4 regions of the Mesobacillus sp. genome follow, and region 2 is predicted to be linked to each of the others. Evidence: predicted binding sites of a transcription regulator. Region 2 holds the regulator's gene; each other region holds the start of a gene.

The links. Region 2 encodes Rex, which represses fermentation and respiration genes when NADH is low (regulators of the CRP and FNR family bind a similar motif). Its sites were predicted from a motif close to TTGTGAAATATTTCACAA; they were not measured.
Region 1: a site for Rex is predicted at 1,604-1,621, ahead of pflB (formate C-acetyltransferase). Genes of this name have one in related genera too.
Region 3: a site for Rex is predicted at 3,473-3,490, ahead of AC3EBE_RS19510 (nitric-oxide reductase large subunit). Genes of this name have one in related genera too.
Region 4: a site for Rex is predicted at 4,142-4,159, ahead of AC3EBE_RS21635 (TIGR04053 family radical SAM/SPASM domain-containing protein). Genes of this name have one in related genera too.

Annotation. Positions count from the first base shown of each region.
Region 1 covers NZ_JBYNSB010000056.1:7,889-15,515, forward strand. Annotated here, with positions in the region: gene AC3EBE_RS20725 (DHH family phosphoesterase) at 1-792, opposite strand, end outside; gene AC3EBE_RS20730 (cupredoxin domain-containing protein) at 945-1,394, shown strand; gene pflB (formate C-acetyltransferase) at 1,709-3,934, shown strand; gene pflA (pyruvate formate-lyase-activating protein) at 4,010-4,741, shown strand; gene AC3EBE_RS20745 (urease accessory protein UreH domain-containing protein) at 4,857-5,591, shown strand; gene AC3EBE_RS20750 (biotin transporter BioY) at 5,707-6,285, shown strand; gene AC3EBE_RS20755 (hypothetical protein) at 6,323-6,640, opposite strand; gene AC3EBE_RS20760 (hypothetical protein) at 6,848-7,141, shown strand; gene yidC (membrane protein insertase YidC) at 7,168-7,627, shown strand, end outside.
Region 2 covers NZ_JBYNSB010000028.1:1,458-9,084, forward strand. Annotated here, with positions in the region: gene tsaB (tRNA (adenosine(37)-N6)-threonylcarbamoyltransferase complex dimerization subunit type 1 TsaB) at 1-679, shown strand, start outside; gene rimI (ribosomal protein S18-alanine N-acetyltransferase) at 692-1,144, shown strand; gene tsaD (tRNA (adenosine(37)-N6)-threonylcarbamoyltransferase complex transferase subunit TsaD) at 1,141-2,175, shown strand; gene AC3EBE_RS10915 (ABC-F family ATP-binding cassette domain-containing protein) at 2,605-4,536, opposite strand; gene moaC (cyclic pyranopterin monophosphate synthase MoaC) at 4,706-5,200, shown strand; gene AC3EBE_RS10925 (redox-sensing transcriptional repressor Rex) at 5,227-5,892, shown strand; gene AC3EBE_RS10930 (YdiK family protein) at 6,052-6,252, opposite strand; gene AC3EBE_RS10935 (CPBP family intramembrane glutamic endopeptidase) at 6,256-6,987, opposite strand; gene groES (co-chaperone GroES) at 7,404-7,627, shown strand, end outside.
Region 3 covers NZ_JBYNSB010000050.1:95,218-102,844, reverse strand. Annotated here, with positions in the region: gene AC3EBE_RS19520 (DUF2249 domain-containing protein) at 351-584, opposite strand; gene AC3EBE_RS19515 (hypothetical protein) at 854-1,003, shown strand; gene AC3EBE_RS19510 (nitric-oxide reductase large subunit) at 1,044-3,407, opposite strand; gene AC3EBE_RS19505 (Crp/Fnr family transcriptional regulator) at 3,628-4,317, shown strand; gene AC3EBE_RS19500 (DUF2249 domain-containing protein) at 4,410-4,649, shown strand; gene AC3EBE_RS19495 (DUF2249 domain-containing protein) at 4,651-4,866, shown strand; gene AC3EBE_RS19490 (hypothetical protein) at 4,872-6,116, shown strand; gene AC3EBE_RS19485 (metal-sulfur cluster assembly factor) at 6,130-6,435, shown strand; gene AC3EBE_RS19480 (hypothetical protein) at 6,494-6,661, opposite strand; gene AC3EBE_RS19475 (THUMP domain-containing class I SAM-dependent RNA methyltransferase) at 7,415-7,627, opposite strand, start outside.
Region 4 covers NZ_JBYNSB010000060.1:52,940-60,566, reverse strand. Annotated here, with positions in the region: gene AC3EBE_RS21645 (nitrate/nitrite transporter) at 306-1,805, opposite strand; gene AC3EBE_RS21640 (Crp/Fnr family transcriptional regulator) at 2,181-2,879, shown strand; gene AC3EBE_RS21635 (TIGR04053 family radical SAM/SPASM domain-containing protein) at 2,960-4,081, opposite strand; gene AC3EBE_RS21630 (metal-sulfur cluster assembly factor) at 4,416-4,727, opposite strand; gene AC3EBE_RS21625 (prolyl oligopeptidase family serine peptidase) at 4,802-5,569, opposite strand; gene AC3EBE_RS21620 (Cof-type HAD-IIB family hydrolase) at 5,799-6,617, shown strand; gene AC3EBE_RS21615 (hypothetical protein) at 6,916-7,068, shown strand; gene AC3EBE_RS21610 (DUF3813 domain-containing protein) at 7,069-7,260, shown strand; gene AC3EBE_RS21605 (BsuPI-related putative proteinase inhibitor) at 7,300-7,627, opposite strand, start outside.

The DNA of each region.
Region 1 (7,627 bases), on a different contig from region 2:
TCTGAAGCTGATTTTTTTACTGCCCAAATTCAGGATGGCGATATAGTCCAGATGGGAGAATTCTTTGCCTAATTCATTGCCCAATTCAGAATGATAGGATTCGGCGTGAACAATTCCTCCATATAAATCCTTTGTTTTGATCTGGATGATTTCACGCTTTTTTCTTCTTATGTATCTTTCGATTTTATCCTCTTCCATCTCCAGCAATTTATCTTCAAACTCGTCATACTCAAAATTCTCGCCAGCAACAAGTCTTGGCAGCATTCTTTCTTCAAATTCCTCTATCGATATCATAAAGAACAAATCATTTAGGTTCTTGGCTTTATAATTCTTAAGGATGTCCCAGTCCCACGTATCATACTGGCGGACAAGCTCGACAAATTCATCAAGGGCACCATTCCGGTTTAAATGGCCCTTCTGAACAAGATGCTCATAAACAAGAGATGCTGCGCACGTGAAGGTTCCTGACTCATCTTCTACTTTCACGTGCCCCCATGAAAAATCATTAAAACGCAGTGCTGTTTTATGGTGGTCAATCAGCTGCGCCTTGCCGCCTTCTATAACAAATTTATTCACTTTATCGGTCATCTCCTCATTAAGTGACAGATCAGTGATATATAAAACTCCCTCCTTTTTCATGCGTTCATTCAGCTTTTCAAGAAAACGGTCTACTTGCAGATTCAAACCAGAAACAGAGTTATACCGAATTTCTGCTTTTTCCCCGTATGCCAGCCTGAATAAAATTCCACAGGCTACACCATCCAGGTCATTATGTGTGAATAAATAATACATCTGATCCTCCTAGACAATTTGATAACCTATAGTTTTGTATTTACCTTTCGAAACTATGCAATCCATGCTCGATGATAAATTCTTTTAAAAAAAAGACAAGTTCCCTATATGGACATGCATAAATATTTACTAATAATAAAGGAGGTATTGATATGCATTTTTTCGTAGTAAAGAAAAGGGTTCTTTATATTCTCGGCCTTGCAGGTTTACTTGCCGTGATTGGCTCTCTATGGCTGTCACTCAAGCCAGATGCTGAACCTGCCATCGGCCAGCCAAGTGAATCAATCAGGGAAATTCATATGGTGACGGGTGAGTTCAAATCAACAACTGAAGACGGAAAGGAAATTGAAGCCTACCGCTGGGACCCTGGAACGATCTTTGTAGAAAAAGGGGAAAAGGTCCGCCAAATAATTCGGGGAATAAACGGTAAAGAGCATCCTTTTATCATTGAAGGTACTGATATTAAAGGAGTTGTAAAAAAAGGGGAAGATACAGTGGTACCTTTACAGTTCGAAAAAGAGGGAACTTACAGGCTGATTTGCTTAACTCATCCTACAGCTGAAAATAACGGACCGATGATTGCCTACATTGTCGTAGATTAATCATTCACTTGAACAGGACACTTAGTCCTGTTTTTTTTTTAATAACGACACAAAAAATACAAAACAACATACTCATCTTGTTAATATCTCCTGCTATCATATTATTTAACTACTTTTTTATATAACAGAATACAATTTTACTATTTTCTATATAATACAGTTTTTTGATATACGAACCAATAGAACGCCATAACCCCCACGTTCAATTATTGTTCAATATTTCACAAATCCGTCACACTCAAACTGTTATAGTCGTAGTATGATGAAAGTGTGATATCTGTTATATAAATTATTAACTTCTGAGGTGACTCGAAATGGAACAATGGAAAGGTTTTAAAACAGGTATATGGACAGAAGACATCAATGTCAGGGACTTTATTTTAAAGAACTACAAGGAATATATTGGTGGTTCAGACTTTCTAGAAGACGCAACTGAGGAAACTCACCTTCTTTGGCAGCAGGTGATGGAATTAACAAAGCAGGAACGCGATAATGGCGGTGTCCTTGATATGGACACTAAAGTAGTTTCTACCATTACTTCTCACGGACCAGGATATTTGGATAAGAATAAAGAAAAAATTGTTGGCTTCCAGACTGATCAGCCATTTAAACGTTCTATGCAGCCTTTTGGCGGAATACGCATGGCAAAAGCGGCCTGTGAAGCATACGGTTATGAATTGGATAAGGAAGTCGAGAAAATTTTCACGGATTTCAGGAAAACCCATAACCAGGGTGTCTTCGATGTTTATACCAAAGAAATGCTGCAGGCCCGCAAGGCAGGTATCATTACAGGTCTGCCTGATGCCTACGGCCGTGGCCGGATCATTGGTGACTACCGTCGAGTAGCCCTTTACGGGGTAGATTTCCTGATGGAGCAAAAGAAGAATGACCATGGTTCGACCAGCAATGTCATGACAGAGGACACAATGAGGTTAAGGGAAGAGATTTCAGAGCAATATCGTTCTCTGAATGAACTCAAAAAGCTTGCAGAGAGCTATGGCTATGATATTTCCAAACCAGCATCAAATGCTGCCGAAGCATTCCAATGGGTATACTTCGCTTATTTGGCTGCAATCAAAGAGCAAAACGGTGCTGCCATGAGCCTCGGACGTGTCGCTACATTCCTTGATATTTATATTGAACGTGACCTTCAGAATGGCTTAATCACCGAACAGGAAGCACAGGAGCTTGTCGATCATTTTGTCATGAAGCTCCGTCTTGTAAAGTTTGCCCGCACACCTGATTACAATGAATTATTCAGCGGCGACCCTACATGGGTAACAGAATCCATCGGAGGCATGGCCCACAGCGGACAATCATTGGTAACAAAGAACTCTTTCCGATTCCTGCACACACTTGATAATCTTGGCCCGGCTCCTGAACCTAACCTGACAGTGTTATGGTCTCCTGCCCTGCCGGAGAATTTCAAGAAGTATTGTGCGGAGATGTCCATCAAGACAAGCTCAATTCAATATGAAAACGATGACCTTATGCGCTGTGAATATGGCGATGATTATGGCATAGCCTGCTGTGTATCTGCGATGGAAATCGGCAAACAGATGCAATTCTTCGGAGCACGTGCAAACCTGGCAAAAGCATTGCTGTATGCAATAAACGGCGGTGTAGATGAAAAGCTAAAAATCCAGGTGGCTCCGGAGTTCAGCCCAATTACAAGTGAGATTCTCGATTACAAGGAAGTCATGGCTAAATTTGACACTGTCATGGAGTGGCTGGCAGGTCTATACATCAATACTTTGAACGTCATACATTATATGCATGATAAATACAGCTATGAAAGAATTGAAATGGCTTTGCATGACACCGAAGTATTGAGGACAATGGCAACTGGTATAGCAGGGCTAAGTGTCGTAGCTGATTCACTGAGCGCCATCAAGTACGCCAAGGTAAAAGTGATTCGTGACGAGAATGGTGTTGCCGTCGATTTTGAAACAGAGGGAGATTTCCCTAAATATGGGAATAATGACGATCGAGTTGACAGCATTGCAGTTGAATTAGTAAAGAGCTTTATGACAAAGCTTCGAAAGCATCCGACATATCGCAACTCTGTGCATACAATGTCGATCCTGACCATCACGTCAAACGTTGTATACGGCAAGAAAACCGGAAACACACCGGACGGAAGACGTGCAGGTGAACCATTCGCTCCCGGAGCAAATCCAATGCACGGACGCGATACTAAAGGAACGCTTGCTTCCCTGTCTTCTGTAGCGAAACTGCCATACAGCTATGCCTTGGACGGAATTTCAAATACCTTCTCCATCGTGCCTAAGGCACTAGGAAAAGATGAAGAAAGCCGCAAGAATAATCTGGTTTCCATTCTTGATGGATATGCAATCAAGGATGGGCATCACTTAAACGTTAACGTGTTCAATAGAGAAACATTATTGAATGCAATGGAACATCCTGAAGAATATCCTCAGCTGACAATCCGTGTGTCAGGTTACGCAGTCAACTTTATCAAACTTACACGGGAACAGCAGCTGGATGTAATCAATCGTACATTCCATGAATCTATGTAACTAATACTTTGCCAAACTTGCCGGAACGGTTTGCCCCTCTCTTTGGGGCTCCGTTACCCGAAAGGAGAACTCACCATGAACGGGAACATTCACTCTATTGAAACCTTTGGAACAGTTGACGGCCCGGGAATCCGCTATGTCGTCTTCACTCAGGGCTGCCTGCTGCGCTGCCAATTTTGCCATAATGCAGATACATGGGAGATCGGTACAGGCAAACAAATGACTGTTTCTGAAATCATGGCTGATTTGACCTCCTATCTTCCATTCATACAGGCTTCAGGGGGCGGGATTACTGTGAGCGGCGGGGAGCCGCTGCTGCAGATCCCTTTCCTTACAGAACTTTTTAAGGAATGCAAAAAGCTTGGGATCCATACAGCTATCGACTCCTCAGGAGGCTGCTACTCCAGCGCCCCGCTTTTTCAACAGCAGCTGTCCGAACTGTTGAAATACACTGACCTTGTATTATTGGATTTAAAGCATATAAACAGGAAGAAGCATATAAAGCTGACAGGGATGGCAAATGACCATATATTAGATTTCGCGCGCTATCTGTCTGATCATCTGGTACCAATTTGGGTCCGCCATGTGCTGGTTCCCGGTGTGACCAATGATCGGGAAGACCTCACCAAGCTGGGGGAATTTATTGGTACTCTTGACAATGTACAAAAAGTAGAGGTCCTGCCATATCATAAGCTTGGCGTCTATAAATGGGAAGCCCTTGGCCTCGAATACCCGCTTAAGGACACAGAGCCACCAGGAGAAAATGAAGTAGAAAATGCATATGAAATTTTGACTAGCCTACTTTAAGCGAAATGGAATGAAGCTTTGCAGCAGATTATTTTCTATCTGCTGCTTTTTGTGCATGGTTTTTTGATATTTTTTTTGTATTATGGGGTTAACCCGATAGCAATGGAGGTATTACATGTATCAATTTTTCAGTGAGATCAGCCAGATTTTAAGCAGCCCATTCTTTACCCTTGTAAATCAGGCAGTACATATGCCCTTATTGGCAAGCTTTCTACTCGGACTTGTCGGAGCCCTTGCTCCATGTCAGCTTTCCGGGAATCTTGGTGCCATAACCTTTTATGGAAATCGCAGTCTTCAAACTAAGAGCCAGTGGACTGATATCAGTTTCTTCATACTCGGAAAAATCACTGTATTCTCCTTGCTTGGATTCGCAGTTTGGAGTGTCGGCCAAAGTTTCCAGGAGGCTTTGCCTTCTTTTTTCTCCTCATTCCGGAAGTTGATGGGCCCTCTCTTCATCTTGATTGGGCTTACTCTTTTTGGAGTGGTAAAACTTAATTGGATCAATAGATTGGCAGCTTTCCTGCCTAAATTTGAAGGGACCGGAAAATGGGGATCATATTTAATGGGTATAAGCTTTTCTATTGCTTTTTGTCCCACTATGTTTTCCTTATACTTCTTTTCCTTAATGCCGATTGTCTTAAGCACTTCGTATGGAGCTATCCTTCCCCCTATATTTGCGATTGGCACCTCCATTCCTGTTTTGGTTTTCGCCGCGATAATTACTTTTGTCGGCCTGGATGGTTCATTGATGAAAAAAAGCCGCAATTTCGGCTTAATCGTCCAAAAAAGTGCAGGAATTATATTAATCCTTCTTGGCACTCTTGATACCCTTACCTATTGGTTAAGTTAGTTCACATGCTGACCAGCTTTGGGCAGCATGTTTTCTATTGACAAAAAACTCAGGAAATATTAAAGTCTGAATGTAAACTAAAATATATTTCAGTTAACAAAAAGGGGAGAAAAAAATGACCAAACAACAGGTCAAATTAAGAATGATGATCATCACAGCACTCTTTGCTGCCATCATTGGCGTTTTGGCTCAGTTAACCATCCCGCTGCCGCTTGTCCCGATTACTGGACAAACTTTGGCAATTGGACTGGCTGCGACCATTCTGGGCTCAAGATATGGCACCATCTCCGTTTTGCTTTATTTATTTATCGGAGCAGTGGGTGTACCAGTTTTCGCTGAATTTTCAGGGGGAATCTCAAAGCTTGTAGGTCCTACAGGAGGATACCTTGTCGGATTTTTACCTGCGGCATTTATCATGGGCTGGCTGCTCGAAAAGACATCCTTTACCTATTTAAATGCGATAATAGCCAACACAATCGGGATGGTCATCACGTTGTTCTTTGGAACAATATGGCTGAAGATTGCAATGGACATGACATGGACGGCAGCTTTTACAGGTGGCTTCCTTCCGTTTATCATAGTGGGAATCATCAAAGCTGCGCTCGCATCCTGGATGGGGATTCTTGTCCGCAAGAGGCTTGAAACCGCAAACCTTCTTGTCTCCTCTCACTCCAATTTATCTAAATCTGCATAAAAGAAGGCCATGGCATCCTATTCCATGGCTTTTCTTATTATGCAATATTCATGTTATCCTTATATCCAGGTTCGCAATTTATGCAGACATTCTCATCATAATCAGTCGTATTTACATCTTCTGCATTATATTCAATGCCGCACAATGAACATTCTACCATTTCATCACCGGCATCTTCGGCAGCTTCTGGAATTGAGTCATTCACTTTTAACTCACTTACCCAGATTCCGCTAATATTGGACATTTCTGTTTCGATATATGCCTTAGCAGCTTCCTCTGTTTCCCAAACACCATGGTCCCAGAGCATTTCATCCGCACTGCCCGAATTGATCATTAGACAATAAACAGTTTTCATCGTTACTACCCCTTTCGGCAGGATTGTCCTATTTAAATAGCCCCTTTTTCCCTATTTGAAACCAGCCTCTCTATTACAATGTTTGGAAGTGAAACTTTTTTCATAGATAAATCGTACAAATAATAAACTTCCATTGATAACTCCATGGAAAAGAAATATACTTAGTTAAGCTGAAAAGTCGAAGTGCTGCTAAAAAGAGGTGATCGCATGCTCCTGGAGATTTACGCACAGTCGCTGGATGGAACGGGAATTTACAGTATATATCTCGCCCTGCTGTTAAGCATGTCGATTTCAGCATACTTATATATAAGCGATGCTTCTTTAAACGACTCGTGCTTATTCGAAGTCAAGTTTAAACCTTCCGCGTCAGAAACGGCTTTTAAAAATAAAGCGGAACTAAATCCTAGCATGCAGCTGCAAATTATTAAACGTATTAAGATAAAAATCGATCCAGGCGATGATAAAACTCCATTTTCTCCTTTACTGATTGCATATTTATAAACAATCTATTGTTACGGAGGAGAAAAATGAAGAAGTTTTACACCGTTTTGATCATATTATTTGTCTCAGTTTTTTTAGGAGGCTGCCAGTCATTGACTAGTGACGGGTCATTATTCCAGTCTACTTTTGTCAACCCGTTCACCTGGCTTATACATGTTTTCGCCGGCCTAACTGGCGGCAGCTTTGGATTAGCAATCATTTTGATCACTGTGTTGATCAGATTAATATTGATGCCGCTAATGCTCAAACAATACAAGAACCAACAGCATATGAAAGAAAAAATGGAACTTCTTAAGCCTGAGATGGATCAGATTCAGAAAAAGCTGAAAGCATCAAAGGATCCTGCTGAACAAAAAAAATTACAGCAGGAAATGATGGGGCTATATCAAAAGCACGGTGTGAACCCTCTTTCTGTAGGCTGCCTGCCGATGCTGATACAAATGCCTATTTTAATGGGCCTCTATTATGCCATTAGAGGTTCAAGTG
Region 2 (7,627 bases):
GTCCAATTATGTTCTTGGGATTGGACTCCTGGATGGGGATACAGTACTGGGCGAGTATATTTCCAATATTAAAAAGAATCATTCCGTGCGAGTTATGCCTGCCATTCAAACCATAATGAATGAGTGCGGCATTGCGCCAAAGGATCTATCAAAGATCGTCGTGGCCGAAGGGCCTGGTTCCTATACTGGTGTAAGAATTGGGGTTACCATCGCAAAAACATTGGCGTGGACGCTTAATATTCCTTTATCGGGTGTATCAAGTCTTGAAGTTGCAGCAGCTTCTGCAGGGCGTTATTTCGATGGCTATGTTTCTCCGTTTTTTGATGCAAGGAGAGGCCAGATATATACTGGACTGTATAAGTTTGATCACCAGGGTATTCAGGCAGTGAAAGAGGATCAGCTTGTCATGTCTGCAGATTGGGTACAAGTGCTGAAGGAACTGGATGAAAAAGTTCTATTTACAAGCAATGATTTGAAGCTGCACGAAACAGTTATTAAGGAAGCTCTTGGTGAACAGGCTGTTTTTGCTGCTATTACGGAGCAGAATCCACGCCCTGCCGAATTGGCTTTATTGGGCAGGGATAAAGAAAATGTGGACTTGCATGCATTCGTTCCGAATTACATCAGGCTTGCCGAGGCAGAGGCCAACTGGCTGAAGGCTCAAGAGAATACTAAATAAGTGGGAATTACAATGAATAATACAATAACTTTCCGTAAGATGACGATTGATGATCTGGATGATGTGATGGAGGTAGAGGTTAATTCCTTTACGTTGCCCTGGAGCCGTGAAGCGTTCTTTAACGAATTGACAAAAAATCAATTCGCCAACTACCTCGTTCTTGAAGTGGATTACAAGGTAGTAGGCTATTGCGGTGTATGGATCATTGTTGATGAAGCCCATATCACAAATATAGCGATTCTGCCTGATTACAGGGGGATGAAGCTTGGAGAGGCGTTAATGGGCAAGGTGATGGAGCTGGCACGGGATTTGGGAGCTTTAAGAATGACTCTGGAGGTCAGGGTGAGCAATGAACGGGCGCAGAATCTTTACCGAAAGTTTGGATTTGAAGATGGTGCTTTAAGGAAACAATATTATACTGACAATATGGAAGACGCTTTAGTAATGTGGGTGAATTTATCATGACAACAAAAGACCAATTAATCATGGGGATTGAAACGAGCTGTGATGAGACAGCCGTTGCGATTGTTAAGAATGGGCGCGAGATTCTTGCGAATGTTGTAGCTTCTCAAATCGAGAGCCACAAACGTTTTGGCGGTGTCGTCCCGGAGATTGCATCACGCCATCATGTCGAACAGATTACAATTGTGCTTGAAGAGGCTTTAAGACAGGCGGAAATAGAATTAAAGGATTTAGATGCCATTGCGGTTACTGAAGGGCCTGGATTGGTAGGGGCACTGCTCATCGGCGTGAATGCTGCCAAAGCTCTTGCATTTGCTAACGATATCCCGCTTGTTGGTGTCCACCATATCGCTGGGCATATTTATGCGAACCGCTTAGTGGAAGAGATGGAATTCCCATTACTTTCTTTGGTTGTTTCAGGTGGGCATACGGAATTGGTGTATATGAAGGAGCATGGCCATTTCGAGGTTATTGGCGAGACTCGGGATGATGCTGCAGGAGAAGCGTATGACAAGGTTGCGAGGACGCTTAATCTGCCTTACCCTGGAGGGCCGCATATCGATAGGCTGGCGCAGGAAGGGAAGGCAACGATTGACCTGCCGAGAGCATGGCTGGAGGAAGGATCCTATGATTTCAGTTTCAGCGGGTTAAAATCAGCGGTCATCAATGTTGTCCACAACGCACAGCAGCGTGGTGAGGAAATTGTTCCGGCTGAGCTTGCTGCGAGTTTCCAGGAGAGCGTGATTGATGTCCTGGTGACGAAAACGCTTCGAGCTGTGAAGCAATATGATGTTAAGCAAGTGCTTTTGGCTGGCGGTGTGGCAGCAAATAAAGGACTGAGGGAAGCACTATCCAAATCCTTTGCAGGTATGGACATCGAGATTGTAATCCCGCCGTTATCATTATGTACTGACAATGCAGCAATGATTGCCGCGGCAGGAAGTGTGCTTTATGCAAAAGGCGAGCGTGCTGATTTGACCTTGAATGGCAATCCTGGTTTGGAAATAACTATCCACAACGAAAGTCGCAAGTAAAAAATAAATTTTCTGATATTGCTGTGGATATGTGAGCTGAAATGAGAGAATTTTGTGTACAATGTGGATAAAAGACGCTTATTCTGTGGATAATGTGGAAAAGTCTCTGGATAAGCCATAAATAAGGATTTTAAATGTGAATAACTTTGTGAATAAAAAGTCCCGGATCTTATCTGGGACTTTTTTTGTGGTTTTGGCTGCTGGAGAAGAAATATGGGGATAGGGAATGTAGTGAATTTCGGTAACAATATGGAAGTATTTGAGATGAACTTCACCATATATCGCAGTGGATAAAGAAATAATATATAATATAGCCACCACAAAACTATTCTTTCCACATTATCGACAGCTGAGCTGTTAATAGTGAAAAACATAAAAGAAAACCGGACAATCAATGTCCGGTTTTTTGTGGATAACTGAATATAATTATTAAGCAAGCTCTGCCCATTCTTCCATCAGTTGTTCAAGCTTCTCTTTAGCAGCTTCAATTTTGTTATTAATTTCTGCTGCTTTTTCATGATCCTGGAAAACTTCAGGATCGCATAGAAGTTCCTCGTATTCGGCAACTTCTGTTTCCAGCTTTTCGATGGTTGCTTCGACCTCTTCCATGCGGCGTTTGCGCTGGCGTTCGAGTTTCTTTGCTTCTTTATCCTGTTGATAAGTATTTTTATCCTGTTTTGAATTATCCACAGAAGAACTGCCGGCATTTTTTGCAGCCTGGGCTTCTAAAGCCTTGAGTTCTTCCTGTTCAAGCTTCTTTTCAAGATAATAATCATAATCACCAAGATATTCGGTCGCGCCATTACGATCAAGCTCAATGACCTTTGTGGCTATCCTGTTGATAAAATAACGGTCGTGGGACACGAATAGGATTGTGCCTGGATAATCGATCAAGGCGTTTTCAAGAACTTCCTTGCTGTCCAGGTCCAAATGGTTCGTAGGCTCATCCAGGATCAGGAAGTTGGATTTCTGCAGCATCATTTTTGCAAGCGCAAGACGGGCCTTTTCGCCGCCGCTTAAAGTAGAAACGATTTTCAGTACATCATCTCCGGAAAAAAGGAAGTTTCCGAGTACTGTGCGGATTTCTTTTTCCGATTTTAGCGGATATTCATCCCAGAGCTCATTCAGTACCTTTTTATTGGAGCTTAGCTCAGCTTGCTCCTGATCATAGTAGCCAATCGACACATTGGACCCATAGTGGATACTCCCTGCAAGTGATGGCAGTTTTTCCACAATCGTTTTCAACAATGTGGACTTGCCGACTCCGTTCGGTCCGACGAGGGCAGTACTATCGCCGCGGTTTAGATGGAAGGTGATATTCTCGGACACCATCTCCTGGTTGTATCCTACGGCTAGTGAGTCAGCCTTCAATACATCGTTTCCGCTCTGCCGATCAATCTGAAAGCTGAAGGAAGCCGATTTTTCGTCACCCATTGGCCTGTCCATGCGCTCCATTTTATCCAGCTGTTTACGCCGGCTTTGCGCTCGTTTAGTAGTGGATGCGCGAGCCAGGTTGCGCTGGATGAAATCCTGCAGCTTGGCGATCTCATCCTGCTGCTTTTCGTAAAGCTTCAGGTCCCGTTCGTAGTTCTCAGCCTTCTGGTCCAGATAAGAACTATAGTTGCCCGGGAATTTCGTCAGCTGGTGGCGGGAGATTTCATAGACCTGATTGACGACCTTATCCAGGAAATAACGGTCGTGGGACACAATCAGGATTGCGCCAGGGTAGCCTTGCAGATACTGCTCCAGCGACGAAAGAGTGTCAATATCCAGGTGGTTCGTCGGTTCGTCCAGGATTAAAATATCCGGGCGGGTCAACAGGAGCTTGGCTAATGCAAGTCTTGTTTTTTGGCCCCCGCTTAAAGTGGATATTTTTGTGGAATAATCAAAGGAATGAAAGTTCAGGCCATGCAAAACTGAACGGATGTCCGCTTCATACTGGTATCCGCCTTTTTCCTTAAACTGGACCTGCAGAATATCATATTCTTTTAGAACTCTGTCGTATTCTGTCTGGTTTGACAGGATGTCAGGATCCGACATTTTTTCCTCTAGCCGGCGAAGGTCCTTTTCCATGCTGTGAAGATGGGAAAAGACGCCAAGCATTTCGTCCCAGATGCTTTTCTCGGACTCCAGCCCAGTATTTTGTGCGAGATAACCGATGCTTGTACCCTTTGGACGGATGATTTCACCGCCATCATGGCTTTCATGTCCAGCGATGATTTTGAGGAGGGTCGATTTTCCAGCCCCATTGCGGCCAACAAGGGCAACACGGTCATTTGTCTGTATTTCAAACTTTATATTCGATAAAATAAGATCAGCAGCAAAATATTTTGAAAGCTGATTAACTTGTAATAATATCATTTTTTTCACCTCTATTGCCTTAGAGATAGTGTACCCCATTCAAATAGGCTCGGCAATATATGCGCCCCCTTCAAATGAAGGTTTGGCAAGGAATTTGTGAAGTTGGCAACAAAGTTCACACACAACTTTGTGAAAATAGTGTATTATTTTGTTTGAAAGGAGCTTGAACATGGCAGAGTTTACTCATTTTAATGAAGAAGGCAGGGCGAAAATGGTTGATGTCAGCGACAAACCTGAAACGGTTCGTACAGCGGTTGCCCATTCGAGCATCATTGTTAATGAAGATATATATGTAAGAATTACTGAAAATAAAATGAAAAAGGGCGATGTACTGGCTGTTGCCCAGGTTGCCGGCATCATGGCAGCAAAAAAAACGTCGGAAATCATTCCGATGTGCCATCCGCTTCCATTAACAGGGATTGACCTTTCGTTCGATTGGGAGCAAAATGAAAGTGACTATATTTTAAATATCACTGCATCTGTAAAAACAAAAGGGAACACCGGTGTAGAAATGGAAGCGTTAACAGCAGCTTCAGCATGTGCGCTGACTGTTTATGATATGTGCAAGGCCGTGGATAAAGGAATGGTGATCGGCAAGACATACCTCGTCGAAAAAACCGGCGGGAAGAACGGTGATTTTAAGAGAGAAGATAAGTTGATTTAAATCTAGAACAGGGTGGAGGATGGAGTATGACGAACGAGCCTATGAAAATTCCGCAGGCAACGGCAAAACGTTTGCCGCTGTACTACCGTTTCCTGCTGAACCTGCATTCATCTGGGAAGCAGCGGGTTTCATCAGCTGAGCTAAGTGAAGCGGTAAAGGTTGATTCTGCCACAATCAGAAGGGATTTTTCCTACTTTGGTGCGCTTGGCAAAAAAGGGTATGGATATAATGTGAATTATCTGCTTACCTTTTTCCGGAAGACACTTGATCAGGATGAGCTCACGAAAGTGGCGCTGATCGGGGTAGGTAATCTCGGTACAGCCTTTTTGAATTACAATTTTTCCAAGAACAATAATACGAAGATTGAAATTGCCTTTGATGTTGACCCGGATAAGGTTGGCACGAAGATTGGCGAAGTGCCGGTCTACCATATGGATGACCTTGATAAAAAGGTGGTCGAGGAAGGCGTGCAGGTTGCGATCCTGACTGTTCCGTCAGCTGTTGCCCAGCCGATTACCGATCGATTAGTCCAGGCAAATGTCAAAGGGATTTTGAACTTCACGCCTGCAAGACTGAATGTACCTTCATCCATCAGGATCCACCATATTGACCTGGCGGTAGAACTGCAATCATTAATTTATTTCCTTAAACATTATCCGACTGATGTCGAAACAGAAGCAGAAGAATTGTAAAAGAGATAGCCTCTTCGAGTGGAAGGGTTTAATTTATAGACAAAAGGGCCCGGAATTCCGGACCCTTTTTTGGTTTGAAGGACAGACATGAGTGTTGCTTTAGAATAATGAAATTCATTTGTACGATAACTGCAGTCTATGCCTCTTCAATCGAAGAGGCTATTTTTTTTGGATTTGTTTCAGTTTGAAATGGAACAGGATCATCCTGATGCCAGACCCGAAGTCGAAGGTAGCGAGCAGGACGAGCAGGTATGTGAAAAATCCCCAGCCAGTTTCATTGACATTCTGGATGGCGAAGTAGGTGAACAAGCTGCCTAACAAGATGTAGACAATGCCTGAAAATAAAGGAGATTGTCTCATTAATTAAAGTCCCCCAATAAAGCTTTGGATTTTTTCTGCTTCTCTTATCATTCTCTCAATGTCTTCTCTGAATACGGACTGAAGCAGGACAACGAATGTATTCATTGTAACATGGGCAATGATCGGTACGATGATTCGTTTTGTTTTTACATATAGGAAGGCAAAGGTAAAGCCCATCGCGGAATACAGGATGACATGCTCAGGCTCCATATGAGCAAGCGCAAAAATAACCGAACTGATCAATGCCGCAAAAAAGAAGTTCATTTTTTTATGAAGGCTGCCGAAGATGATTTTCCGGAAGACGATTTCCTCCAATATCGGACCGATGATTGAGCTCACAAGGATGACGACGGGGAAGCTTTCAATCAGGTTGATGATATCCTGGGTGTTCTCCGAGCCCATTTCAATACCGAGCATCTGTTCAATGCTTGCCGCGATGGACTGGGCCATCAATGCCAGGAACACACCGGCTATCGCCCAGGCTGCCGAACTTGCTGGCGAAGCCATTCCGCGTAAATCATCCTCCATCCTCTTTTCTTTTCGTAAAATAAGCAGCACGATGACCAGAGTTAGACTGAAACTGATCACAAGCCAGTAAGGAATCGAGAGTGTTTCCATCTCTTTCAGGCTTTTGCCCATTGCAGCTCCTACGAATGCTACAATCGGGAGGCCAACAAGGCTTGAAAGCTGCATGGCAATATAAATGATGATGATGTACCAATATTCCTTTTTCAATATGCTAATCTCCTTTAGGGCAAGTTCATAAGTTTATATACGATTCAATTCTATAAAGGTTCCGTTGTTACACTATCTCTCCATTTTACTAGCAGAGACCCTGAAAGTTCAAATTGCAGGTGCCTGGCTTAAAAAAACGGTTAAAGATCATGAGGCCGATGCATACTCTTTAAGGTGGACTTTTTTAGGGATGTCCGATCCCCTAAAAGCCTTGCTGCAAAATCGAAATAAATCGGGAAATAGCTGATTTTGTCGCGGTAATCCCGGCAGCTGGGGATTAATAAATTTTATAAAAAAAATTGGACTTCATGCTTGCAAAAAAAATGGAGATTCATTATTATATAAATTGTGTTAGCACTCTATCGAGGAGAGTGCTAATAAAATAATCTACATATAATTTGAGGAGGTTGTTTCACTTGATCAAGCCATTAGGTGATCGCATTATTATCGAGCTTGTTGAGTCTGAAGAAAAAACTGCAAGCGGTATCGTTTTACCCGACACAGCGAAAGAAAAACCTCAAGAAGGTAAAGTTGTAGCTGTGGGCACAGGCCGTGTCCTTGAAAATGGGGAGCGCGTAGCACTTGAAGTTGAAGTTGGCAACCGCATTATCTTCTCAAAATACGCAGGTACAGAAGTGAA
Region 3 (7,627 bases), on a different contig from region 2:
GTTGTTGGGCAGTTCATTAATATAGGCTCTTTTCTAATACTTTATTGTATTCTATATACTTTTAAAAGAGACTCCCATTTTCTAAAAGGTAACTAAATGTTTTTTAAAAAAAGTTTTGTAATAAAAGGCTGTTGATTTCCGTTCCAGGCGCTTCGCTTTCCTCGGGGCGTGCGGTGAGCCTCCTCGTCACTGCGCTCCTGCGGGGTCTCACCTGTCCCGCTTCATCCCGAAGGAGTCTGCGCACCTTCCACTACAATCAACAGGATCTTAATTAAACATTGGTAAAGGCTACAATCTTTGGAATACAGCCTTAATATAAGATTGGTTGAATGTTAACTGTACATTTACCTTTACTTTGTTTTGCCAATCGCCACACGCCAGGTTTCTGGCCCTTCTTCAAGATACTCCCAGGAGAATTCTTCAGGCCGCTCCATCATGAACTGGTATTGCAATGGTCTTGGATCATGGTCGTTGACGATCTGCATGAACTCTCCAGGCTTTAGCATATCGAAGTTTTGGAATATAGTTGGGTGCTTCTCGCGTGGCAGATAATCAGGTACATTGATAGTTACACTGAATGTCATTTTGCTCGCTCCTTTATAATTGAATTCCTTACACTGTCATTATAGAATTGCCAGTAAAGCTTTGAAGTGAGCGCGGTCACTGTTTGGCTATGATATTAGTGTTTCTCTTCTTGGGCATTTTACGGTTCTTTAATACCAGCTTTGTTGTCAAGGCATGAATAAAATCCCTTCCTTTCTATCCTTTCTGCTATTTCAATTGTTTCTCTTTGATTGATTTCAGGAGGAGATCCTCCATAGTCCCAAGAACTATATAAACAGGAGGGATTAATATGAAAGAGCTTGTAGGAAGCTGCCAGGAGTGCGGCAAAGACGTCTTTTGCATGGATGGTTTTCTTAATGGAGTCCACACAGATGATAAAAGGCTGTTGTGCTTTGATTGTGAGCATACTGAACGATCTGCAGCAGCTAAAAATGAGTAAAAAATCCGCAAAGCATGTGCTTTGCGGATTTTTAGGCTTTTTAATCTTCGTCAACAGCAAGGTCCTTAACAGGCAGAGGTTCTTCCTCTTTATGTGTCACCCTGCGAAGATTGAAGAGGGCCTTGATGCTGAACAGCGCCAATGCTGCAACTCCTATCAAGAAAATCGTATCTGGAATCGCTCTTAATGTCAGCAGCATTTGTACAGTATCCTGCTGAAGGAAAGCTGCCGAACGTGAAGCGGCATAACCATTGAAAAAGGCTTCTTTAATTTGGAGGTACCCTACTGGAAGCAAGGAAAGGAATACCATTCCTGCAAGTCCGACGTTCAGCATGATGACGATGAATTTAACCCATTTATCGCTCCATTTTTCCGGCTTGACGATGTTGCGCAAGGAGTAAATCAATACAGCTCCGGCAAACATCCCGTAAACCCCCATCATCGATGCGTGGCCATGAGTCGGAGTCAGGAACTGACCGTGCTCAAAGAAGCTGACTGCAGGAAGGTTGATCAGGAAGCCAAGCACGCCCGCGCCGACCAGGTTCCATATCGCCACAGATATCAAGAACCAGAATGTGCCTTTATATGGGAAATCCACTCCGCCATCACGCATCATTTTATACTGCTCGTATGCCTCTAATATCAGCAATGTAAGCGGAATGACTTCAAGTGCTGAGAATACTGCACCAAGACCAAGCCAGGCTTCTGATGAGCCGTTGTAGTAGTAATGGTGGCCAATACCGATGACTCCCGCCCCCATAAGGAGGATCAGCTGGAAGTACAATGCTCTGATAGTCGACTTCTTCGTAACCAGCTTCATTTGTACCATCAAGAAGCCGATAACCACTACCGCAAACACCTCGAAAATCCCTTCTACCCAGAGGTGGATAATCCACCAGCGCCAATAATCTGCGAATGTATAATGAGTTCCAGGGTTGATCATGAATGCAAAGAAATAAAACGCCGGAACAGCAATCGCTGAGTAGAATAATAAGTGGATCAGACCGCCCTTATCCGATTCACGTTTAAGTCCGCTCTTGATGCCGCGGAAGACAATGAATAACCAAATCAGCATTCCAGCTGCCAGGATGAACTGCCAAATGCGTCCTAATTCGAGGTATTCCCATCCCTGGTGTCCCAACAGGAACCAATTATTTCCTAAATAACCGTTCGCTCCAAGCCACTGGCCAATCATGCTGCCAGCAACAAGTACAACCAAGGCCCAGAAAAGAATATCTACCAGTTTGCCCTGATGCTTCGGTTCCCGTCCTCCAACTAGCGGAGCGACAAAGATGCCCATTCCAAGCCAGGCTGTCGCAATCCAGAAAATGGCCAGCTGTAAGTGGAAACCTTTTGTAATGTTGAATGGCAGGATATCATGGATCCACTTCATACCGAAAAAGCTGTCAGGTTCAATGTAATAGTGGGCAAGCAGCGCTCCAAACATGGATTGAACAAAGAATAATACCGATACAATCGCAAAATATTTTCCTGTTTTAATTTGAGATGATGTCAGCGGCAATTTCTTAAGCTCTATTTTTGGGAAATCGCCTTCAGTATAAGCTTCCTGCATGCCAAGATGATAACGATAGAAAACAAACAAGATTAAGCCTACGAACAGAACAAGGATAGTAACACTTGCACCGCTCCACCAAACAGCAGAGAATGACATCGTGTTGCCAGCATCTTCATAAAACGGCCAGTTATTCGTGTAGGTTATATTATCATCTGGCCTGTCTGTGCTTGAAAGCCATGCAGTCCAGAAAAAGAAATCGGAAATCTGTTCAATCTGGTCCCCTTTTGATACCCAGGCACGATCTCCATCAGGCATATGCTTCTCCTGGATCAAACCAGGTTTAAGCCCCCAATGGTCTCCCTCTGTAAAAATACGGTGGTAATACTCTCTTACCTTTTCATGTCCAAAGATTTGCGCATCAGTTAAAACTAATTTATCTGTATCTGGAACATAGCGGTTTTCACGCATTTCCTTTTTCACATTTTCCCGGATAATGGTTTGTTCATCAACGGTTAATTGCTTGAAATCCTTATTATATTTCTCCTGTGACCTGAAGTCCTGCATGCCCTCTGTATAAATCTTAAGAGCTTCTGCCGTGTAGTCGGGGCCCATATATGATCCATGGCCTAAAACTGTACCATAATCCATTAGACCATATTTTTGAAAGACAGCCTGGCCTCCGACAATACTATCCTTCGTTAGTATGACCTCTCCCTTCTCACTGGTAACTTCCAGCGGCCTCGGTGCCATCTCCTTGAAAATCCAATAGCCTCCTGTCAGGAGAACTGTGAAGCTAAGCAATAATGTAATGATAAGTACGGATTTCAGCAGTGAGTTTCGATTCTTTTTTACTGCTGTTTTTGTGGATGCCCTATGCTGGATTTCCATTCCATACATCCCCTTCCTGTTTGTTTGATTTACACCTTCAGTTTAAAAGGAAAAGGATTTTGAGTTTGTGAAGTACCTCATTTATTAGGTGTGATTTTTCACACAGGAATGAGAATTATTTTCAAAAAATCTTCAAAATATGATTCAGGTCACTTAGCGCCTGCTGCCAGCTTGCTACTATCTATAGTAGAAACTAAAAAATATTAGAGGAGAAGAAAAGATGAATATAGCTCAAATCAGACAGCAGTTAAAGGAAGTGCCCATTTTCAAGGAGCTATCAGCCGAGGAAATGGATCCGATTATCGCAATTGCCCAGCACCGTTTCTATAAAAATAAAATGTACGCATTCATGCAGGGTGATACCCTTGATCGGGTTTTCTTCATTCATTCTGGCAAAGTCAAAATATACAAAACTGATTCTTCAGGAAGAGAACAAATTGTTTCTGTGCTTGAAGCCGGTGAAATGTTCCCGCATGCAGGTTTTTTCCGGAAGGGCCAATATCCGGCTCATGCTGAAATGATGGAGGACAGCCAGCTGATCGTCGTCCCTATCTCCAAATTTGAAGAGATCCTGGTGGCCTACCCTGAATTATCCATTAAGCTTTTCAGAGTGCTTGGAGAAAAAATTGTGGATTTACAAGCGAGGCTGGAGGAACAAATCCTCCATAACACGTATGAACAAATCATCATGCTTCTATTAAGGCTATGCAAAACAAATGGAGAGAAACGGCCAAACGGATTCAAGCTGACCACCCATTTTACAAATAAGGAATTGGCTAACATGATCGGATCATCCCGTGAAACGGTGAGCAGAACCATCAACTTTCTTAAAAAGAAGGCTTGCTTGGAACTTGATGATGATGGCTGCTATCTCATCGATCATGAAAAGCTGCATCAGGAGTTATTTTAAAACTTTTATTTTGTGAAGTGATGCACATCACTCCATAATAAAGTGATATTCATTATCATAAATTTAAATTCAACCTGCGGGAGCTGATTTTTATGGATCATAAAATGATTGAATTGGATGTCAGGGCGGATATCCAAAACAAGCTAGAGCCCTTCCAGAAGATTATGGAAGCAATATCAGATTTAGATGTGAACGATACCCTCGTCTTGCATGCTCCCTTCAAGCCAGTACCTTTATATGGAGTGCTGAAGGCTAAGGGTTTCGAATATGAAGCTGAAAAAATCGAGGCAAAGCATTACAAAATCACTTTTACAAAAAAGGGAGGAAAATAGGATGCTGCTTGATAATCGAGGATTAGAACCGCCACAGCCCATGATGAGGACTCTCGCTGCTCTTGAAGAGCTAGAATCCGGCCAGACACTTGTGATCATAAATGACCGCAGGCCTATGTTCCTGTTCGAGCAGCTCGATGACCTCGGATATTTATACCTGACTGAGCAGCAGGAAGACGGAAGCTATAAAGTAACCATCTCCCGTAAAGCAAGGTGAACGCCATGTCAGCGCAAACAATGGGTAATGAAACAAATATAAAGCTTCCATTTTCATTCATAGCTTTTAGCATGGCGGCAATGATCTTGTCACAGGTGCTTCTGCTCGTACATGGCGATTTACTTGTTTCCGGCACCTACCGTATACCCGAAATCTGGTCAGCAGCCCATCTGTTCGTCCTGGGCTGGGCATTGATGGTTGCCATGGGTGCGATGTACCAGCTTGTTCCTGTCGCTTTCCTGACTCCAATTTGGAATGAAAGATTCGGATATTTTCAGTTTGCAGTTACAGCTATTGGCATTACCCTATTTGCCGGAGCATTGTACTACAGTCCTCAGGCAGCATTGTATCCGGGGATTTTAACCATTACAGGAGTTATTCTATTTTTAATCCAGATGTTCATGACGTTAAAAAACCAAGCCAAAGCGAATGTCCTCACACTTTTTGTCGGAGCAGCATTGGTTTCACTGCTTGCGACCATCACTTTGGGTATATTGCTCGTTTTAAGCATCCAAACAGGATTTGCTTCAGAACATTATCAGTTTATCTTTAAAACTCATATTGTCATGGGGACCACCGGCTGGTTCAGTTTATTGATTTTCGGTTTCTCCTATAAAATGGTGCCAATGTTCTCGCTTGCACATGGTTATTCCATGAAGGCAGCTCCATATATTTTTGGTATATATGCTGCTGGAATCATTACGTTAATCTCTTCATTCTTCTTTAACCATCATGGCTTAGAGATTACAGGTACACTTTTGCTTTTCAGCGGATTCACATTTTTCGCCTGGCATATATCCAAAATCATCAAAAAGCGTGTGAAAAAGAAACTGGATCGACCATTCATATTTGCCTTATCAGGAATTGGCTTCGGCACTGCCATCCACTTTTTTGCTTTCCTCAGCAGTGCCGCAAATGTGCTATTTAAAATGGCTGGCCCAATTCTTTTCTCATATTTAATTGCCTGGATTGCTTTCAGTATCATTGGCTACTTATATAAAATCGTGCCGTTCCTATGGTGGACACATAAATACAGTAATGAAATTGGAAAGCACAAGGTTCCAGCACTCAAGGAAATGATGGATGAAAAAGCAGCTATGCCGCTATTCATCATGTTCACCCTGGGGGCCATTTTCCTTTTCCTGGCAAACACAATAAACCTGGTGCCTGCTTTTTACCTTGGCCAGAGCCTAATGGTCATCTCATCAATTTTATTTAGTTTCACTACAGCCAGGGTAATAAGAAAATAAGGAGGAATTCATCATGTTGGATTTAAAAGCGAAAATTAGAGAAAACCTTAAAACGGTTTATGACCCAGAATTGAATATAAATGTAGTTGATCTCGGATTGATTTACAATATAGATGTTCCAGAGCCTCGCACTGCAAGAATTCTCATGACTTTGACCACTCCTGGCTGCCCATTGCATGACAGTATTGCAAGCGGAATTAAATATTGTGTTCAGGGAATGGAAGAAATCGATCAAGCAGATGTTCAATTAACCTGGGAGCCTTCTTGGACACCGGATTTGATGACAGATGAAGGCAAACGGCTGCTTCAAGGGTTCTAATCACCACTTCAAATATGTAAAAAAAGAAACGCTTTGATCACAAGCGTTTCTTTGCACTTTATTTTGGGTTTGAAAGGCCAAATGACAATGCCTGACGGAAATTATTTTCTGCTTCCTGTAGTTCAGTCAGCTGCAAATCATCTGTCTGCATTTCATTCCTTAAGGCTTCTGTGCATGAAGACAGTGCTCTGGATATCCTTTGAAAATCAATAAATGAGTAATTCATTGCCATCCCTCCAATCGTGCGCATGATAGATGTAGTTTATTCCTTGAAGGTTTCTATTATTCCGGCAGACAAACTGCTAGTTAAAGAATTTGCAGATCTTATGAGTCAAGTGCACGGCTGGTGAGTACATCTTTAATTTCATCTGGCGGTATCGAAGTGAATCAAAGGAAGCTGGGCAATTCTTGGAGTGGCATTGATTAATAATTAAATTAGCCAGGATGGCTTAAGGAGAAAGGTAATAGGGATTGCTAACCAAATGCAACCTTCCAACCTCCTTATTGAGGAGCTCTTACGGACAACTTTTCTTCCGCACCCTTCCAACTTGTCCTTTTGAGGCGCTCTTACGGACTACTTTTCTCTTGCCCCCTTCCAACCTGTCCTTTTGAGGCGCTCTTACGGACAACTTTTCTCTTGCCCCCTTCCAACCTGTCCTTTTGAAGGCCTCTTACGGACAACTTTTCTTCCGCATCCGTCCAACCTGTCCTTTTGATGCGCTCTTACGGACAACTTCCCTTTCGCTTCCATCCAACCTGTCCTTTCGAAGGCCTCTGATGTAGAACTCATCTTTCGCAACCGTCCATCTTGTCCTTTGGAGGAGGTTTTACGGACAAATTTTCATCCTCACCACCCCAACCCGTCCTTTTAAAAAACTCTTACGGACCGGTTTCCTTCCCCACTCTCATAACCCGCAATTCTCAATATTTTTGGTTAGCAAAAAAGCCACTCCGCTAAGAGTGGCTTTTTTACTTCATTTTATTTATCTGTCCGTGGCGGTCTTTTACCCCAATACTGGTAATAATCAGTTCTTATGAAGCCGTTGAATAGCTTGCGTTTTTTTGTCGCCGGCTTTCCATAAACTTCTTCAAAGTTTTCATTGGATGTCAGGATGTAGATTGACCATGTATCAAGTGGCGCGAATGTTCTCCCCATCTCTCTATACATATCTTCTACTGCCTTCTTTTCTCC
Region 4 (7,627 bases), on a different contig from region 2:
TCCAATGAGAGGTGATGATATTGATTGTAACAGCAGCCTCGTCCCTTTACTGTTAATATTCTCACATTAACATCAATTGTCCTCTATTTAAATAGTAGATTTACCCTTATATCTATATTACAACATAAAAACTGCGTGGATAGTGTTTTTTCCCTTAAATGTCATCATGTTGTCAATTTATTGCTATGAAAACTTCTCCAGTTCTGTGGTGCTTCGCGCCTTTCTCTTCAATCAACAGGCGTTTAAGCAATTATAGAGTGAAAACATAAAAACTGCATCAGAACTTGATGCAGTCATTGTATAGTTTATTTACTTTTTCCAGTCAACTCGCTGAACATGCCGACAAAGTTCTTTATTTCACCTGCTTCATTTTTCACAGGACTGATGGTCAGCCATTCAGGATAAATCTTGCCATTCTTTTTCTTATTCCAAATCTCTCCCTGCCAGAAACCATTCAGCTTAATGGCATTCCACATTTCCTTATAAAAATCTTCCCCGTGTTTGCCGGAACGAAGGACACGCGGATTTTTCCCGATGATTTCTTCAGGGGAGTATCCAGTTACTGTCGTGAAGGCTGGATTCACCTGCTCGATATTCCCTCTGACATCGGTAATCATGATGCCTTCTACTGTATGGTCAATGATGTTTTTAGCAAGGCTTAATTTATCCTGATAATACATCCAGAACACAATGATCAGGCTGGCTAGCGCAACCTGGGAAAGAGCCATGAAACCAATTGCGTAGTGGCCAGTCAGGTTGAACAGGAATGCCAGCATCAGCGGCGGGAAGAAGCCCCCTAGACCACCCATGGCAGAGACGATCCCGTTGACAATACCAGCCTGTTTTGAAAAATAAAGCGGAACCAGCTTGAAAACCGTACCGTTGCCGATACCAGCACAGATGGCGACTGCCAGACAGCCAATTGTATAAAGAGTCAGAGATGGCATGAATGAAAGCAGGATTCCTGCAACTGTCATCCCTCCGAAAACAAACATCAGGATGATGAAGGAATTGAACTTATCACCAAGCCAGCCGCCGATCGGCCTGAAAAAGGTAGCAAGTGCGATGAATCCGGCAGTCCTTAAACCAGCATCTACTTTTTCAAGATCAAAATGTGACACAAGGAAGTTTGGCAGATAAATTGTAAATGCAACAAATGAACCAAAAGTCAGGAAGTAGAATAAGCTCAGCGCCCATAGTTTCTGGTTTTTATAGACACTCTTAATCTGTTCTCCTAAAGGTGTTACAACCTTTGGCTCCTTCTTATCGCCAAGAATGAAGTTCATTAACGCGAATGCGAGCAGCAGGATCAAATACAATTTCACAGTGGACTGCCAGCCGAGCTGGGATGCAATTACCGGTGCAGAGAAAGTGGAAATCGCAGTTCCAAGGTTACCTACTCCATAGATACCATTAACAAATCCATGACGTTCCTTTGGATAATACTTTGGAAGAGAAGTTACTCCAACCGAGAAAACCGCTCCTCCAATACCGACGAACAAACCGCCAATCAATAAATCTGTGTAGCTATTAGCCATGCTTATATAAAATACAGGCAAAAGCAGTAAAATGAAACTGATGAAGAATAATTTCCTCGCACCATATTTATTGGTCCAATATCCGATTGGAATCCTTAATATTGATCCTAATACTACTGGAACCGCTGTTGCCATTGCGATCTGGTTTGCCGACATCTGAATATCCTCTTTAATGAATGGCATTAAGGATGACAGGATGACCCACACCATAAAACCTGCGATAAGGCTGAGCGTTTGCAGCGGCAGCTGAATTTTTTGTGTCTTCATGATTTTCTCCCCTTTTAATTTATGCAAATTCCTTTTTGGCTAAAAACGGACATAGAAGCTTTCTATGGGTAAATCGTAAAAAATTCAGAGGCTTTTAGATGTGACGAACTTCACACCTGTTTCGTTGTTCAATAAACCGTCACAGAAGTCCGCCAACCCGCGATTTAAGCGGCTAATTTTACCGTTATAATAAAGACGAGTGCTATTTGTTTCTGAATTGTGAACGGAATAGCTGGATAATGTGTCGACATTTTGACAATTCCCGTTTTGATATTTAGTTAACACTATGACGATGTTATTATTTTGACAATAACTCAAAAAGTCACGTGAGAAGACCGTTAAAAAGGCTTTTAATAAACGAAAAGGGTGAAGATCATGCCAAACACAAATAAAGCGACTCATTCTATTGAAATAAAGGAATTGCTTCAGTTTGCCGACCGGACCATACAGGCGAAGAAAGGAACCTATCTCTTCCAGGAAGGGATGGAGGCTGAAGAGCTTTATTTGATTCTGGGAGGCAAGGTCCAAATCAGCAAGGTCACCCAGGATGGCCGTGAGCTCGCATTAAGGATCTGCGGAGAAAATGATATTTGCGGAGAGCTGACACTATTCACAGATGCTCCAAAATATTTGTTAAGCGCTTTGATCCTTGAAGATGCAAAGATTGCCGCCATCAGAAAAGATGTCATTGAAAAAGAAATTTTCCAGAATCCCTCTCTGGCATTTGAATTCATGAAATGGATGAGTGATCATTTCCGCAAAACCCAGACAAAGTTCCGGGACCTGGTATTGAACGGAAAGAAAGGCGCCCTTTTTTCAACATTGATCCGTATGACCAACAGCTATGGGATCCAAAAGGATAACGGTATCCTGATCGACCTCCCCCTTACCAACCAGGAGCTGGCCAACTTCTGCGGGACTTCAAGGGAAAGCACAAACAGGATTTTGAATGACCTGAAGCGTGAAAATGTGATTTCCATCAAAAAAGGGAAAATCCTTATTCATGATGTAGATTTCTTGCGCCAGGAAATCGGCTGCGAAAATTGTCCAGCAGTATTCTGCAGTATTGATTAAGCAAAGTGAATAAATCAAAAACGAGTGAAGCCATTGCTTCACTCGTTTTTTCATGTTCTGCCAACTCTCTTTCCTGCTGGTCAGTTCTGCTTTTGTTTTCTCAATGCTTTCGGAATATAGACACAGAAAGGTTCACTTTCTAGGTAGTCACCAGTCATGGCATATGCACGTGATCTTGATCCGCCGCAAACATGCCTGAATTCACATACCCCGCATTTACCTTTATATTCATCCGGATTCCTCAGTGATTTGAACACAGGTGACTCTCTGTAAATTTCAGCAAGCGGCTGCTCACGGACATTACCTGCCTTAACAGGAAGCAGGCCGCTCGGGTAGACGTCCCCAATATGGGAAATAAACACAAATCCATTCCCATCGTTTACTCCTTTTGGCGCTCTTCCAAGACCATCGATTGACCCAGTCAAGCCTTCCTTTGTTAAAGCTGTGAGGTAATCGATTTCTTCGGAATGGTCTTTTGCTTCCCGCATTTTCTGCTGGATGACGACCCTGCGGTAGTGCTGGGCAGCAGTCGTTTTAATATCAAATTTCACTTTTTTGCTTAACTCGTACAGCCAGGTAAATACCTTTTCATGCTCAACAGGCGATATCATATCCTTTTCCTGTCCACGTCCAGTAGGAACAAGGAAGAATACGCTCCACAGCACACATTCGAGTTCTTCGATCACTTTTGCCATTTCTTCTAAATAATCGATATTATATCGAGAAATGACCGTATTGATCTGGATCGGGATTTCAAGTTCATGCAAATACTTTATCCGTTCGATTGTAAGGTCAAATGAGCCTGCTGTTCCGCGGAAATGGTCATGAATTTCAGCAGTCGGTCCATCAAGGCTGAAGGCCCAGCGCGACAGGCCGACCTCCTTCGCCTTTTCAATCGCTTCCTTCGTGACATTTGGTGTTGCACTTGGTGTCATGGAAACACGAACACCTTTTTTTACTGCATAAGAAGCTATATCGAATACATCCTCCCTCATCAGCGGGTCTCCGCCTGTGAAAACAAGCATCGGATTATTCATTTCGTATATTTGGTCAATCAGCGCTTTCCCTTCTTCAAAAGAAAGCTCACGCGGGTCACGTCTGTATTGGGCTTCCGCACGGCAGTGCAGGCATTTTAATTGGCAGGCTCTTGTCAATTCCCAAATCACAATGAATGGGTCCTTATTAAAATCTCTGGCAAACATCATTGGCCCCTCCTTAAATACTGCTTATAAAAGAAGTATAAGGATATTTACAACTTGATTAAGTGAACTACCTCACACAAAAAGCGGCAAAATTGATGATTTGTATGACAATTTTGTGACTGACAAATGGAGAAGCCTCTTAAGGACAGCTTCCTTTCCGCTTTCTTGCAACCTGTCCTTTTGATAGCCTATACGGACAGCTTCCCCTTCAACCCTTGGCAGCCTGTCCTTTTGGAAGCCTCCACTTATGGCCCTGCTTTCCTGCCCCTGATATCAACAGTGAAAAAAGCAGCAGGGGGACACCCTGCTGCTTCTGCCATAAATTCATTTAAGCCTAATCTCTAACGCCAAGTGCGATTTTAGCATATCGGGACATCATGTCTTTTGACCATGGCGGGTTAAAGACGATGTTAACTTCTGTATCTTTTACTTCGGGAAGGTCGGATAGTGCAAGTTTTACCTGGTCTACGATTGTGCCTGCAAGAGGGCAACCCATTGAAGTCAAAGTCATCGTGACAGTTGCAAGACCTTCTTCGTTTAAGTCCACATCATATACAAGACCCAAATTAACGATATCGACGCCAAGTTCAGGGTCAACGACCATTTCAAGCGCACCCATAATGCTTTCTTTCAAATCTTCATCCATTGGTGGTCACTCCTTTGTATTGCTTGTTTATTTCATCATAACAATGATTGCAAACCTTTTAAAGCAGAAAGGCATCAGACATGTTTTTCGAACCAGTTTGCTGCAGCTATGACTGCCGCATTCGAAACCGCATGCCCTGCTTTCTCATCAGTAATGAAATGGAACAAATCCTCTGCACCTTCATATTTTAACCTGTTTTGCTCGTAAAAATGATAGGCACCGGAGTAAGGCACAACCTGATCAAGTTTGCCATGCCAGAATAGCACCGGCCGGTTGTTTAATTTTTCAGGCTGAAGAGTCAGATCGTATTGTTTCAGCTCATTTAATAAAGAAGTGATTTCCTCCTTGGACAGCTCCAGTTTCACATTGCGTTTTTCAATTTCATTCAGCTGCCATAATGCCAACTGTTCATACGAAGGATCCCCCATTAAACTGACAGCGGCCTTGATCCAGTCATATTTCGCAAGTGCACCAAGCGTGGTGATGGCACCCATGGATGTTCCGGCCACACCTATGCGATCTGGGTCAGCAAGCCCTTCACCAACTAATATATCTCTGATTGTTCCTGTTTCAGCAATCGAATTGAGGACAATCTCCCAGAAGTGGAAACCAAGCTGGGATTCGGATAGACCTTCAGCTCGCTCTCCATGATATTTTGCTTCCGGCATTATGACCCGGAAGCCTTTTTCTGCAAATAGATATGCAGGGTGCATATTTCGTTCCTTTGTGCTTGTAAAGCCATGCAAAAAGATGACCAAAGGCATCCTTTCTGAAAATTGATTTTGTTTTACAACATGGAGAACGGGAATATGATTTAAGCGTTTCTTCTCAACAACAATCAACGTTAACCCTCCTGGAGCTCTTAGCGGAAAATCCCGAATCGGAATTTACCGCACTGAAATGTTCTAATAATGATTTTTTTACACTTTATATGTAAAATGGTTAGCATAGTAGTTATGATACAATTACAAAAAACATCCAATATATGTATTGTAGAACTCTTGAGGAAAAAGAGCCAATCATATGCATATCATGTAAACAAGCAAAAAATAGATTAAAGAAGGAGTATTTATGGCAGAAAAACATTTAATCGCATTAGATTTAGACGGTACATTGCTTACAGATGATAAAACAATTTCAGAAAAGAATAAACGCGTACTTAAAAAAGCCCGGGATGAAGGACATATTGTCATGATCGCGACTGGCAGGCCATTCCGTTCCAGCGAAATGTACTATCATGAGCTTGAATTGGATACACCGATAGTCAACTTTAACGGAGCTTTCGTCCACCATCCGCTTGATGCAAAATGGGGAGTCCACCATTCTCCTCTGTCAATCGATGTAGCCAAGGATATCGTAGAAGCTTTGGATGACTTTAAATACCACAACATCATTGCCGAAGTAATTGACGACGTTTATGTTCATTATCATGATGAAAAATTAATGGATATTTTCAATCTTGGCAATCCGAAGATCACAACAGGCGACCTTAGAAGGTATTTGAAGACATCGCCGACAAGTATGCTGATCCATTCTGATGAAGATGATGTCAAAAAAATCCGCGCCCACCTGTCCGAAGTTCACGCAGAAGTCATCGATCATCGCAGCTGGGCGGCTCCATTCCATGTCGTAGAAATCGTTAAATACGGACTGAATAAAGCCGTCGGTCTAAAGAGGGCATCTGATTACTTCCAAATCCCGCCTGAAAGAATCATTGCTTTTGGCGATGAAGATAATGATTTAGATATGCTTGAATATGCAGGCCGGGGAATTGCTATGGGCAATGCCATTGACGTTGTAAAAAATATCGCTAATGACATCACGCTGACTAATGAAGAAGATGGAATCGGCGTTTATCTGAATGATCTGCTTAACTTAAAAGCATTGTGATAGTGTATCCAGGACAGGGAGATTCCTCTCTTTCTTTTTAATTCTGTCATTATAATTTCATAGTTATTTTTTGCCTTCACTTCTACCATATGGCTTTAATCCTGTGAATTAGTGGCCTTAGTGCTTCTGCCTCGCAATAATCCTTTGACTGACTGGCTAGTGAGCAGCTTTTTCAAAGGAAAACCAAAAAAAGCCTTTTAGTGTGCTTAAGATTGATTCCTCGCCTAAAGGGCATACTACTAACGAAGCGGCTTTAAAAGCCAGTTTCAAAATTCGCTCGTATATGGAGGGGTAAACGATGGGTAAAAGCAACAAATCCAAACGTTTTGTTCAGCAAAGTGCAGATTCTGTATCCCAGCATAGTCAACGAATCCCTTACCACACCACGTATGCCGAGGCTGAAGCTCAAAAAATGGCCAATGTCAGAGAATCCTCTTTAGGAGGAATCTAAATGGGAAACAGGCTTTTTCAGGAAGCTCGAAAAGCAGTTCAATTAGCTAAAACTGCACAGCCTAGCGAACAGGGAGCGGCCATCAGCACAGCTAAAAATGCTCTTTCATCAGCATATGCCAATACAACTATTGCTGAGAAGGAGCAGCTTCGGTCATTTCAGGACGAGCTGAATTCAATTGAGAATAAGTAAAAGGAAGGCTGGCTCATCGGATGATGGCCAGCCTTCCCTCTATTTGAGGCTATTAAAGTTCTCAAGCAGCACCGGATAGGTATGGATAATCGAGCCATCATTACCCAATTCATACAAATTCAGCATCAGCGCGCCATTTTCAGGCAGCTTGCCTGCCGGGATGGAAATATCAAAAGAGAAAGGCTTCCACTCCCGATCTTTGGCCCCAAGATTCACCTCAGTCTGTGGGATTTGCTGATTATGGCCATCCTCGACTGAATAATAGAACTTCCCATTTTGCGGTCTTGCTTTTCCGGTAATATGGTAATTACCAGTGCTTCCTTCAGACTTAACAGCTTTGAAAACAGGGTTTTCGCCAGGAATATAA